Regions from separate parts of the Peribacillus sp. NPDC076916 genome, predicted to be linked through region 3. Evidence: a T-box and tRNA genes for the amino acid it is inferred to sense, from the RefSeq annotation. Region 3 holds a T-box; the other regions hold tRNA genes.
The links. A T-box is a leader RNA that pairs with one kind of tRNA and senses whether it is charged. The one in region 3 lies ahead of argS (arginine--tRNA ligase), so its partner is inferred to be a tRNA-Arg.

Region 1 (3,169 bases), on a different contig from region 3:
AATATCTTCACGCAAAAAAGGAGCCATAAATGACTCCCTGTTTGAACACCCCCAAATTCAGCCGTTTTTATTATCCTTATCCATGTAGTCTATTATTTTTTTCTTCCCACCCAAACCCGAAGTTCCTTTGTGCAAGTTTAGTAATTCGTGTAAAAGGACACCAATCACCGGGAGCCGGGAATCATTCAGAATCTCTAAAGGCTGCATACAAGTCAGTTGGTTTTCATTTTATTGTATCCCCGTTCTTCGTATGGCTGTATTTTTTCAAGCCACTCTTCTTCAAGTTTTTTCAATTCCCGTTTAGCATCAAAAAAACCTGTTTCTTTCGGTTTCATTACCTGCAGTACCTCAAAAGAAAAAGCCTCTTTCCCATATTCGTTCCACTCACCTTGCAGCACTTTATTCGTGTTTGTGCCGAGTTCCAATTCAAATTGTTTCCCCTTCAACGTCTTTAAATTCCTGGTGCTTCCGATAAAAACTTTATTATTCACCTTATTTCTTATTTGGTATACACCTGCTTCTACTTTCGTTTCTTTATATAATTGCTTCAATTCTTTTTTACGATCCATATTTAATGCCTCCAGTCATCATTTCTTCAGCCAATATTGGCTCCCATCAGGCTTTCTATCCAAGAATCCATATTCTATTAAATATCTTCTCAATAGAACATGATCAGGATAAACGGCACCCAATATTTGATTGATTTCTTTCTCTTCATATTTCCGCTCTTTTTCAAAACGGTTCATAATTTCTTGAAGAATGATCAGCCTTTGTTTTTCCTTTGGCGGGAAAGACTTTAATGCATCCTGACTGCCTTTAGGGAAGTATTTTTTCAGTACAGTCACCTTTTCATCCTCGGTAACGTTATAACGATCATCGACCATCCTTGCTCTTTGATGAAGCGGGATAAATGCCGGCGCATGTTCATCTTTATCTTTCAAAAGTTCCATCAGGGCTAAAAACAACTTAGCCTGACGCTCTTTCTCTTTCAACACAAAGCGATGGTTCCGAATGGTGGAAGGACTCCCAATCCCCATTTCCTCCTGAACCTCAGCATCATTCTTCCCTTGGTAAAAAAGACGAAGAAGGCGACTTTGATGGTCCGTGAGACCTGTAAGTTTTTTATCGAGATCAATCAAGTAATCGAAAACGGAGCGGTGTGCATGTTCAATATGAATTCCCATATACCTCTTCGCTTCATAAAGAACTCCATCTTCCGGGTATACGATCCCCTTTTCAACTGCAGTTCCGCACAGCAAACAAACATATTGATTCTCACCTTCGATATACCCTTGTTTAAGCTCATCCTGAGTCGCGCTCCAAAATATTTCAGCGTCCTTCATAAAACAAACACTTCCCTATAAAGTTTATAATATAATAAACATATTATTAATTTGTTTGCTTTGTGTCAATGTTTTTCCTGATTTTTTTATAATTCCAGCAACCGTGAAATCATAAAAACAATACATTGAATGAGAAATACAAAAAAGGCACCCGATCACGGATGCCTTTTTCTATGGAGCATAGTATTTGTCCTTCGTCAGAGCTCATTAAGTATTAGCTAGGCACAAACTTAAGTATTCCTTCCAGATAAACACCTTGTTCTTTACGTGTGCATTCCCTCAACTTGATTCTTCCTTCTTTTTCTAACTCCTTGGCTAATTGGACCACTTCAGTTCCATCTTCGGTTATTTCGACTGAGAAAAAATTGCCCCGAGTGGAAGTTTGAATGAACTTGAATAATCTATCTTTATTCATTTAAACATCTCCTTATTTATAACAAATTCGACATAAAAGGATCATCCACCTGCGATAAATATGAAATAAAAAACTTCTTATCATTATACGAACATTATAAAAGGGTGCGAATCGAAATTATCCTCGTTATTTTATACAGCCCAAAAAGTAAAAAAAGCCAAAACCTTAGAAGGTTTTGGCTTTTTTAGTTAGTGTCCCAGGAGAGATTCGAACTCCCGACCGACGCCTTAGAAGGGCGTTGCTCTATCCAGCTGAGCTACTGAGACATTTATGATATGAGTTGCGGTAAAACTTATGTATTACCTTAACTGTTCCCTTAGGACACTTCTTATTATATTAGGATATCAAAAGAAAGTCAACGGTTTTTCAAAAAAAGTTTTTTCTTTTTTTATGAACCAGGAAGCGGGGAAAAACGCTTCCTGTTCATTATACATGAAGTCATTCCATTTGATAAGCATTTCTTAGTTCCTCAACGATTTTTCCTTCAAGGTCATAAAAGGTGATTTCAAGTTGGTCATTTCCGATATCCAAAATGGCATAGGTTTTCTCTTTTCGTCCACGCGGCTGCCTTATGCTTCCCGGGTTGATGAAGAGCTTGCCGTCAATCAATTCTGAGCCTGCAGCGTGGGAATGACCAAAGCAAATAATATCCGCCCCTGTCTCTTCACTTTTATATGAAAGGTTCATCAAGGTCATATTTATGTTATAGAGGTGTCCATGTGTAAGGAAGAAACGTTTGCCTGCGATACTCTCCACAATATCATTCGGATATGCAGAATCATAGTCACAATTCCCACGAACGGCTAAGAATTCCGACATGTGAGGGTCATTTCTTTCCAACTCTGAATCACCGCAATGGATCATGGCAGCAACCTCTTGTTTATGACGGTCGGCAATCATGCTGATTTCATGAGTTAAGCCATGACTGTCACTCATTATTAGCACTTTCATCGTCACATTCCTTCTTCCCTTTTTAAAAATGGATCAAGTTTTTCATCTAGAGCCCTCAATGCGTTGGCACGGTGGCTGATTTTGTTTTTTTCCTCTTTTGTCAATTCGGCGTTTGTTTTGCCCTGTTCCTCAACAAAAAAGATGGGATCATAACCGAATCCATTTGTTCCAGAAGGCTGTTCTGTAATCAAGCCTTCCATCGTTCCTGATACCGTAATCGTTTCCTGATTGGGTGACGCAAGTGCCAAGGCGCAATAAAATCTCGCCGTTCTATCCTCTTTTGGTACGCCTTCCAGCTCCCGGAGGACTTTTTCCGTGTTTGCTTCATCACTCTTGGACTCTCCAGCATAGCGCGCAGAATATACGCCAGGACGGCCCTCCAATGCATCTACAATCAATCCGGAGTCATCAGCAATGACAAAGTGGCCCAGCTGATGGGCAATGGCCTCTGCCTTCAGGA
Region 2 (3,169 bases), on a different contig from region 3:
ATAGGCTGGCTCGGATTAATCGGATTAATTTTAACTGGAATAGTCTTCAATGTATCTGAAATGTTTCCAGGGTATATTGCCTTATGGCCAATGACCTGCGCATTATTCATTGTTTTGTCTGGTACACGCGATACGAAATATGGTGTCAAACGCTTTTTAGGTTCCCCGGTAATGGTGAAGCTAGGTGGAATAGCCTTTGGAATCTATTTGTGGCATTGGGTATTATTGGAGTTCTACCGTTATAATGTCCAGGAAACTCCAGGATTCATCGTTGGAACTCTTATTATCATTTCATCAATTGCCCTTTCGTTTTTAATGACTCGATTTATAGAAGAACCAATCCGAAGCTCAAAGGACAACAAATTCTCATTCAAGAGAATCGGGTTAATGGGCAGTGTGAATGTACTCTTGATTGCATCTCTTTTAATTGGAGTATATATAGATAAAAATAAGCTAGAAAATAATATAAACGATAAAAATTATCCAGGAGCGTTAGCTGTAAAAAACCCTGACGATATACCTGATCAAGAACCAATTCCGTCATATTCTGAAGTCTTTGATGATTTACCAAAAGCGCATTTGGACGGCAGTAACCAAGGGTTAAAGGAAAGTGACTTGAAAATTGGGGAATATGGCAAAACTGAAAATTACGATGCTACAATTGCCCTGATCGGCAGTTCCCATTCAGAGCATTGGTTAGGTGCCATTTTAGAAGCAACAAAAGATGACAATTATCGTGTATTGAATATGACTCGTTCAGGTACACGTTTTTCAACAGGTTATGCGGATGATGATTTGAAAGGTATCTGGGTCAATAATGTTCTCGATTATCTAAAGGATGCAGATGTAGATCTTGTCATTTCTCACGCCACAGCTTCTGATTCGCCTAATAATAAAATACAACAACAAATGGTCGATCAGCTGCAGTATGTTAAAGATGAATATGGTATTGAAGTGTTAGCGATTCGTGATGATCCAAGATATAGCTTTAACGTGCTGGAATCATTAGAAACAGATGGACTAGAAGAAACTACAAAAAAAATGAATTCAGTAGATAATCAGAAAGACGAAAGCTTTTGGAGACAATTTGAAAAAGAGAATAAATCCTTGCATAAAATTGACTTAACAGATTACTTCAAAGTAAACGGTAAATTCCAGCCCATTATAGGTAATGTTATAATTTACCGTGACAATAGACATTTAACGAATACTTATTCTGAAAGTTTCGGACCTGTTTTTGAAGAAAAAATCAATGAGATAGGTTTAATTGAAAAGTAAGTATAGCTAATTGGAATTTGTAAATATAAACAGTGGTTATCTTCAAAATGAAAAATCTGAGTCCTGTAAAGGGCTCAGATTTTTTGATATTTATATGGCTTGATGAATTTGTGATTAAATTTGTCTAATGTCTAGTGGTCCCATGATTCACAGAAAAAACCCTGCTACGATGCAGAAAACTGCATTGTAACAGGGTTTTTGAAATTAGCGTCCCAGATAGGAATCGAACCTACGACCTACAGCTTAGGAGGCTGTCGCTCTATCCTGCTGAGCTACTGGGACATATATTTAAGTCGACGACTTATTTATTATATTTCTTATAGGCAAACTTTTCAAGCTTATAGCACATACTTATGAAAAAAATCTTCATAAATGCTCAGCAGGTCGCTATGCCCTTTTGTTTTCCTATTAATTCTTTAAATGGAATACTTTATTATCGAATAGTATTCTGATACTATTATACTAGAAAAAATTAGGGGAATGATAGTGAAAAGATATAGAGTTTTATGGATGGTGGCATTGCTGGGGATTTTAATTTTACCTGGTTGTTCACAAAGGATTGTAGAGGGTATAGGCATAAAAACGGCTGCACCGATTGCGGAAGATGACATTGAAGTGGTGGAAGCGGCCGAGAATGGGACCGGTCAGGATTTGGATGGCCAAATCGATACGGGAGACTGGATAATGGCCAAGTCCGCGGTACAGCTTCCAATCTTGATGTATCACAGCATTTCTGAAGGGAATGGACTTCGGGTTCCAATTGAGGAATTCCGAGCACAGATGGTTTGGCTTAGGGAGAATGGTTACTATACATTATCCCCTGAAGAAGCATTCCTCGTTTTAACCGAGAATCGGATGCCAAGTGAGAAGTGCGTCTGGCTTACTTTTGATGATGGCTATACAGATAACTACACGGAGGCTTTCCCGATATTAAAGGAAAATGATATGAAAGCAACTGTCTTCATGATCGGGAAGTCCATTGATAAAGGTCATCACCTGACTGAAAATCAAATGGTGGAGATGAGCAGGAATGGGATTTCGATCGAAAGCCATACTATCAACCATTTGGAGCTGAACCGCATGACGGCAGTGCAGCAAGAAGCGGAAATGGTTCAGTCGAAAGAGCTATTCGACCGTATGCTCGACCAGGACACGACAGTGCTCTCCTATCCGGTTGGCCGGTATAATGAAGAGAGTCTAGCGCTGTCAGAAGAAGCGGGATACAAGATGGCAGTCACCACCGAACCTGGGGGAGCTTCAAGGGACCAAGGGATGCATGCCCTGCATAGAGTTCGGATTTCACCCGGGTTATCAGTCGATGGGTTTGCGTCACTAATTGAAAATTCTTCAAATCATTGAAGGTGGACGGGTCATTTCGAACTTGTTCAGAAAAATCATATAATAATCGATTCTTACATGGTGTATAATGAAGGCAGTGAAAATTATATACATAAGAACGATTTGGTGTCTTAATGACTTAAAAGGGAAGTTGGTGAAATGCCAACGCGGTCCCGCCACTGTAAATGGGAGCTGACGGCTGTGTACCACTGTATGAGATATGGGAAGGTGCCGTTGACGATGACCATGAGCCAGGAGACCTGCCAAAATTCGTACACCTGTAACCTACGCGGATGGGAAGGTGTGTGGCAGACCCTAAAGAAGTCCGTAATGAAATTGTTGCCATGCAAGCACCTTCCGTTTAACGGGAGGTGCTTTTTGTTTTGGGGCATCTTCCGGGATTATTAAGTGGAAAGAAATTAAATAAAAAGATTGTGGGGAATGAAAATGAAGAAAATTTTTGGTCTGATACTGTTGATGTTGCTTGTTGCAGGCATGATGGTCGGCTGCAGTGACACTACTGATGAAGGAAAAGAAAAGCAGCAAACGAATC
Region 3 (3,169 bases):
TTAACCGTAAAGGTGCTAGAAAGAAGGAAAAGATGAATACGTATTTGACGAATGTAATAATCGTCGCTTTAGTGGCATTGCTTTGCCTGGCAGTAGGCTGGCAGTCGTTCCTTCTGGTTCAAGGTTCCATCTTCATGATTTCTGGTTCAGTGGGAATTTGGCTGTTTTACGTCCAGCATACATTCGAGGACTCTTACTTCGAAGAGAATGAGGAGTGGGAATATGTATTGGCGGCAGTGGAAGGAAGTTCTTTTTATAAGCTTCCAAAACTGATGCAGTTCCTTACAGGTAATATCGGTTACCATCATGTTCACCATTTAAGTCCAAGGGTGCCTAACTATAAATTGGAAATGGCGCACAATAATACAGAGCCTTTAGAGAACGTTCCAACGATTACTCTTGCGACAAGCTTGCGCTCACTACGTTTCCGTTTATGGGATGAGGAATCAAAGAATTTTGTTAGCTTCAAGGACATTAAATATTTAACGAAAAAAAGTGTTCCCGTTCAAGTGAAATCTGAACTGTAACGTTCATGTATCATTCCGGACTCCCTTAATAATCCTTGGATTTGGGGGAGTCTTTGCTGCATATAAGGAACTCGATAAAGGAGAGAACTTAAAATGATTCGAATTGTCATTGCAGAGAATCAGCAAATGCTGTTAGAGGCAATAAGTTCTCTACTCAATCTTGAAGAAGATATAGAAATTGTCGGGCAAGCCAGTAATGGAGAAGAAGCGATGGCCCTTGTACACCAATTACAGCCTGATGTGTGTATCATGGATATGGAGATGCCTGTAATGAGCGGACTTGAGGCGGCAGAAGCATTAAAGTCATTTGAATGCAAAGTGGTCATTTTAACGACATTTCGAAGGTCTGGTTATTTTCAACTCGCATTGAAAGCTAATGTAAGTGGTTATTTATTGAAGGATAGCCCGGGTGAAGAGTTAGCCTGCTCGATTCGCGGCATAATGGACGGCAAGCGAATATACTCCCCAGAACTTATAGACGAGTCTCCCAGCAATAATGACCGGGAAATGGGAGTGTTAGGGCTGTTAGCCGATGGTCAATCCAAAATGGAAGCGTCTAATAAGCAAAGCGACACAATAGGGACAGTAAGGAAATATTTTTCAACCATCAAGGATAAAATGAAGTTACCGGCTGGTTAGGATTTGTTTCTTAAATCCTGTTGACACGTTTTTTTTAATTGTGTACGATGGATTAAATGATAATATTGAAAATTCTGTGATGAAGAGAGTAGTTCATTTCGAAATGGAAAGCGAGTTAGGGATGGTGGGAGCCTAATGCAGGACGGATGAATGAAGCGCACTTTGGAGAAATTTCTTGAAACGTTTAGTAGGGAACATCGGGGAGTCACCTCGTTAACAATGGAAAGTGGTCACAATTGTGGCAACTAGAGTGGTACCACGGGAATTCATGCTCTCGTCTCTTATTTAGAGGCGGGGGCTTTTTTGTTTAGGAGGGAAAATGTCGATGAATAAGCCAATTGCAGAATTGATTTCAACTGCTTTGAACAATGAAATGCAAGCAAGTGAAATAGAGAAATTAATGGAAAAGCCAAAATTGATGGAGTTAGGTGATGTCGCCTTTCCGTGCTTTACTCTTGCAAAAAAATTCAAAAAATCGCCTCAGGTGATTGCGTCTGAAATAGCTCAACAATTAAACAGTGAGTTGCTCCAAGAAGTGAACGTTGTGGGTGGTTATCTGAATATCTTCGTCAATCAACAGATGGTGACGGAAAACGTGCTGCAAACGATATTAAGGGAAAAGGATCAGTATGGTTCGGTGCAGCCTGTACAGGAAAATGTCGTGATTGATTACTCATCCCCGAATATCGCCAAGCCTTTTTCCATGGGGCACTTACGCTCAACGGTCATAGGGAATGCACTGGCTAACATTGCCGAAAAAAATGGCTACGATGCCGTGCGTATCAATCATTTAGGAGATTGGGGCACACAATTCGGCAAGTTGATCGTCGCGTATAAGCTGTGGGGCGACAAAGAGGCAATCGAGGCTTCGCCGATTCAGGAATTATTGAAGATCTATGTGAAGTTCCATGAAAGAGCTGAAACGGACGAATCGTTGAATGAACAAGCGCGCGCAAGCTTCAAGTCTCTTGAAGATGGGGACGAGGAAGCACTGGCTCTGTGGAAATGGTTCAGGGATGCGTCTTTAAAAGAATTCGAGACGATTTATGATTTATTGGGCATCCGTTTTGATTCCTATGCCGGCGAAGCGTTTTACAATGATAAAATGGATGCTGTTGTCGGGGAGCTAAAAGAAAAAGGCTTGCTTACCCTATCCGAAGGTGCCTATGTCGTGCAATTGGAAGATATGCCGCCTTGTTTGATTACGAAAACCGATGGGGCGACACTTTATGCGACGCGTGATTTGGCTGCAGCCATGTATCGTAAAAAACAGTACGGGGCGAAGAAAACATTTTATGTTGTCGGAAACGAACAATCCCTGCACTTTAAGCAACTTTTTAATGTCATTGAAAAAATGGGGTATGGATGGTCAAAAGATTTGCAGCACGTAGCATTTGGCATGATGTTAAAAGACGGCAAGAAAATGTCGACACGTAAAGGGAAAGTCGTGCTGCTTGCGGATGTATTGGCAGAGGCAATCGAAACTGCGAAGCGCAATATTGAAGAAAAAAATCAAGCGCTTGAACAGAAGGAACTCGTTGCAAGACAGGTTGGTGTCGGAGCGGTCATCTTTAATGATCTAAAAAATAACCGTATGAATGATATTGATTTTTCATTAGAGCAAATGATGAATTTTGAGGGAGAAACGGGTCCATATGTACAGTACACATATGCGCGAATTTCCTCATTGCTTGAAAAAGGTGAATTTAAAGAGCAGTCCCTCACTTTTGAAGCTTTAGGAGAATATGCGTGGCCAGTCATCCAGCTGTTGGAGCAATACCCGATCATTGTCCAAAAATCATTTGAACAAGCCGACCCATCACAAATCGCGAAATTCAGCTTGCATTTATCGCGTGCATTCAATAAGTATTATGCACATACCAAAATCTTAGTTGAAGATGAATGCAAACAAATGAAGCTCTCATTCGCTTTTTCCGTGGCAGTTGTATTAAAGGATGCGCTAAGTTTATTGGGAATTTCAGCGCCGAATAAAATGTAAGTTC
Region 4 (3,169 bases), on a different contig from region 3:
AAAGAAGCCGAAAAAATTGCCGAGTTTTTAAGCATAGTTGGCGCCCATTCAGCTTTATTAAGGTTCGAGGATGTACGGATTGTCCGTGATATGCGTAATTCAGTGAATCGGCTTGTGAATTGTGAAACAGCCAATTTGAACAAAACGATCGGGGCCTCATTGCGCCAGGTCGAAAATATCCATTATATTGAGGATACGGTAGGGCTAAGCATATTACCGGATAAGCTTCGGGAAATTGCGGAGCTTAGGATAGCGTTTCAGGATATAACCTTAAAGGAACTTGGGGAAATGGTATCCGGGGGAACCATCAGTAAGTCCGGGATTAATCACCGATTACGAAAGATTGATGAAATAGCTGACAGACTCCGTGGGGGAGAGGCTATTGCTGCGAAAAAATAAAGCTAACAGGGGAGATCAAGATGGTGGAAAAACAAGTTGAGGTAAAATTGAAGACGGGTTTGCAAGCGCGGCCGGCGGCTCTTTTTGTACAAGAAGCTAACCGCTTTCATTCAGATGTTTTTCTTGAAAAAGAAGGAAAGAAAGTGAATGCAAAAAGTATAATGGGGTTAATGAGCCTTGCCATCAGTTCTGGCGTGTCCGTGAAGTTGATCGTCGAAGGACGCGATGAAAAAGAAGCGTTAGAGGCATTGGAAGAGTTCGTTCAGCAAGAAGGTTAAAAGAAAAGGATGCCTAAAAGTGCATCCTTTTCTTTTATCATGTAAAAAAGGCTCCGGAAGTCGCTTGAGGCGATCTCCGGAGCCTTTTGTTGCATAATCATTTAGAGTCTTTTTTGTCATCAAGGATGCTGCGCGTGATGACTTTGTCAATCAAGCCATATTCAAGAGCTCTTTCGGAAGTCATGAAGTTATCACGCTCCGTATCTCTTTGAAGGACTTCAATAGGTTGACCAGTGCGTTCTGCCAGGATTTGGTTCAGTTTATCTTTCAAGTGAAGGATACGGCGGGCAGCAATTTCAATTTCCGTAGCTTGACCTTGAGCTCCTCCAAGCGGTTGGTGAATCATGACTTCACTGTTTGGCAACGCATAACGTTTGCCTTTTTCGCCAGCAGCCAATAGGAAAGCGCCCATGGAAGCGGCCATACCGATGCATACTGTGGATACATTTGGTTTGATATATTGCATAGTATCGTAAATGGCCATACCGGAAGTGATGCTTCCACCAGGGCTGTTGATGTATAGAGTGATATCTTTTTCAGGATTTTCCGCTTCTAAAAATAGTAATTGAGCAACAATAGAGTTGGAAACATTATCGTCAATTGCACTTCCTAGCATAATGATCCGGTCTTTTAATAAACGGGAGTAAATATCGTAGGCGCGCTCCCCACGACTTGTTTGTTCGATAACTGTAGGAATTAAATTCATGTTCATTTCCTCCTTCGATTAAGAGAATCATTTAAATTCTTTATGTATGTATGATACACTTTTTGGTCAATTTAGGTCAAACAAAACAAATCCTATAATGAATAAATTTGTTCGACAATTTTCTGGCTAAGGCTCCTTCCCGATAGATTACTTTATCTATTATGCCGTACAGGGATGAATTTCCATATTACCCATAATACCCAAAAGTCAAAGTTTTAAACCTGATAACCCTTGCAAAGAAGGGGATTCTATCATATAATGAAGTCTGTTGAAAAAATATTTTCTATTACGCCCTCGTAGTGCAACGGATAGAACGCAAGCCTCCGAAGCTTGAAATGCAGGTTCGATTCCTGCCGAGGGCATTACCAATCTTCTGCTTAATAAAGTGGGGGATTTTTTATTGGGCATTTTTAAGCGGTTCCCCGAGATATTTGGCGAATTCACTCGTTTTCCGTAATATTCCATCGAATCCTGTAATGTCATTCCCGTCTTGAAAATATTCGCCCGCACTATTGAAAAATGGTGATTTTTCAATAAAAGTAGTTGTTAAATTTGCATTTCTAACATATAGTATTTAAAACAAATAAACTATTCAGAAAAAAATCGTAAGCGTTTTCATGGGTTTTTGTGTAGAATTTTCTCCTGATAATGTAAAATGGAGTGGGGGAGGGATGAATCGATGAGTATGAATATGAAAGCAGGACTTTTTCAACAGCAAACATTAAAGATGGCAATGACCCAGGAGCTTATGCAAGCTATTACATTGCTGCAATACTCCTCGCAGGAGCTATCGGCTTTTTTAGAAAATAAAATGGTGGAGAATCCATTACTGTCCATAGATCAGCCAACAGCTTCTTTATTTCAGCCAACTTTTGACCGGAAAAAGGGTAAACGGACTCTTAAAAATACGTATGATGCCAACTATTGGATTGAACAGATCAGTGAAGATACTTTATCGCTTGAACAGCATATCATGTCCCAGGTGAATCACCAGCAGTTTTCAGGTGAGCAGCAGAAGGCAATGCTGCTATTAATTCATAACCTTGATGAAAACGGTTACTTAAGGACACAGCTGGATGATATATGCGTCCCAGGCATATCTCCGGCCGCTTTGGAAGAGAGTCTCTCGTTCTTACAGGAACTCGAGCCGCATGGCATTGGGGCGAGAAACCTTCAAGAATGCCTTTTGCTTCAGGTGAAAGCGGAAGGGGAGAACCTGCTGGCGGAATCGATCATAGAAAATCATTTCCTCGATTTTGCTGAAAAGCGCTGGAAAGATCTAAGTAAGAAAATCGGTGTTACAATGAAGGAGATTCAAGAAGTCTTTGATTATGTCCAGACGTTGAACCCGCGTCCGGCTTCACTCTTTTTTCAGGAAAAGCCTTCTTATATAGTGCCGGATGTTGTCGTGGAAGTTCGGGACGGCATGCTGCTTGTCGGGAATTATGATGGTAACACACCCAATCTTAATGTGGATAAAGGGTATTTAAACCGAATGAAGAGCCATAAGGATCAGGGAGTCCAACGGTTTATCCAGGATAAGTGGCAGGAATACCAATGGATCTCCAGAGGGATCCAACAAAGAAAGGAAACTATATTGAAGGTCATTCAGTGCATCGTCGAAAAACAGCCGGCGTGCTTTCATCATGGCCTGAACTATTTGAAGCCGATGACGATGAAAGAAATAGCTGATGAACTTGGTATACATGAGTCCACAGTAAGCCGGGCGGTTAAAGGGAAATACGTGCAGACACCATTTGGCACGATAGAGATGCGGATATTTTTC

Region 1: it encodes a tRNA-Arg, which carries the amino acid that the T-box ahead of argS (arginine--tRNA ligase) is inferred to sense. The anticodon was not compared.
Region 2: it encodes a tRNA-Arg, which carries the amino acid that the T-box ahead of argS (arginine--tRNA ligase) is inferred to sense. The anticodon was not compared.
Region 4: it encodes a tRNA-Arg, which carries the amino acid that the T-box ahead of argS (arginine--tRNA ligase) is inferred to sense. The anticodon was not compared.

Annotation. Positions count from the first base shown of each region.
Region 1 is NZ_JBNNIU010000003.1:690,848-694,016, reverse strand. It holds gene ACQKFG_RS12945 (GIY-YIG nuclease family protein) at 213-569, opposite strand; gene ACQKFG_RS12940 (DUF2087 domain-containing protein) at 588-1,343, opposite strand; gene ACQKFG_RS12935 (hypothetical protein) at 1,558-1,758, opposite strand; tRNA gene ACQKFG_RS12930 (tRNA-Arg) at 1,951-2,024, opposite strand; gene ACQKFG_RS12925 (metallophosphoesterase family protein) at 2,197-2,709, opposite strand; gene ACQKFG_RS12920 (XTP/dITP diphosphatase) at 2,712-3,169, opposite strand, start outside.
Region 2 is NZ_JBNNIU010000004.1:511,350-514,518, reverse strand. It holds gene ACQKFG_RS16265 (acyltransferase family protein) at 1-1,278, shown strand, start outside; tRNA gene ACQKFG_RS16260 (tRNA-Arg) at 1,487-1,560, opposite strand; gene ACQKFG_RS16255 (polysaccharide deacetylase family protein) at 1,765-2,637, shown strand; cobalamin riboswitch at 2,726-2,898, shown strand; gene ACQKFG_RS16250 (ABC transporter substrate-binding protein) at 3,058-3,169, shown strand, end outside.
Region 3 is NZ_JBNNIU010000015.1:89,176-92,344, forward strand. It holds gene ACQKFG_RS25105 (fatty acid desaturase) at 1-527, shown strand, start outside; gene ACQKFG_RS25110 (response regulator) at 621-1,166, shown strand; T-box leader at 1,234-1,451, shown strand; gene argS (arginine--tRNA ligase) at 1,486-3,165, shown strand.
Region 4 is NZ_JBNNIU010000004.1:227,612-230,780, reverse strand. It holds gene whiA (DNA-binding protein WhiA) at 1-399, shown strand, start outside; gene ACQKFG_RS14790 (HPr family phosphocarrier protein) at 420-677, shown strand; gene clpP (ATP-dependent Clp endopeptidase proteolytic subunit ClpP) at 775-1,383, opposite strand; tRNA gene ACQKFG_RS14780 (tRNA-Arg) at 1,674-1,745, shown strand; gene rpoN (RNA polymerase factor sigma-54) at 2,063-3,169, shown strand, end outside.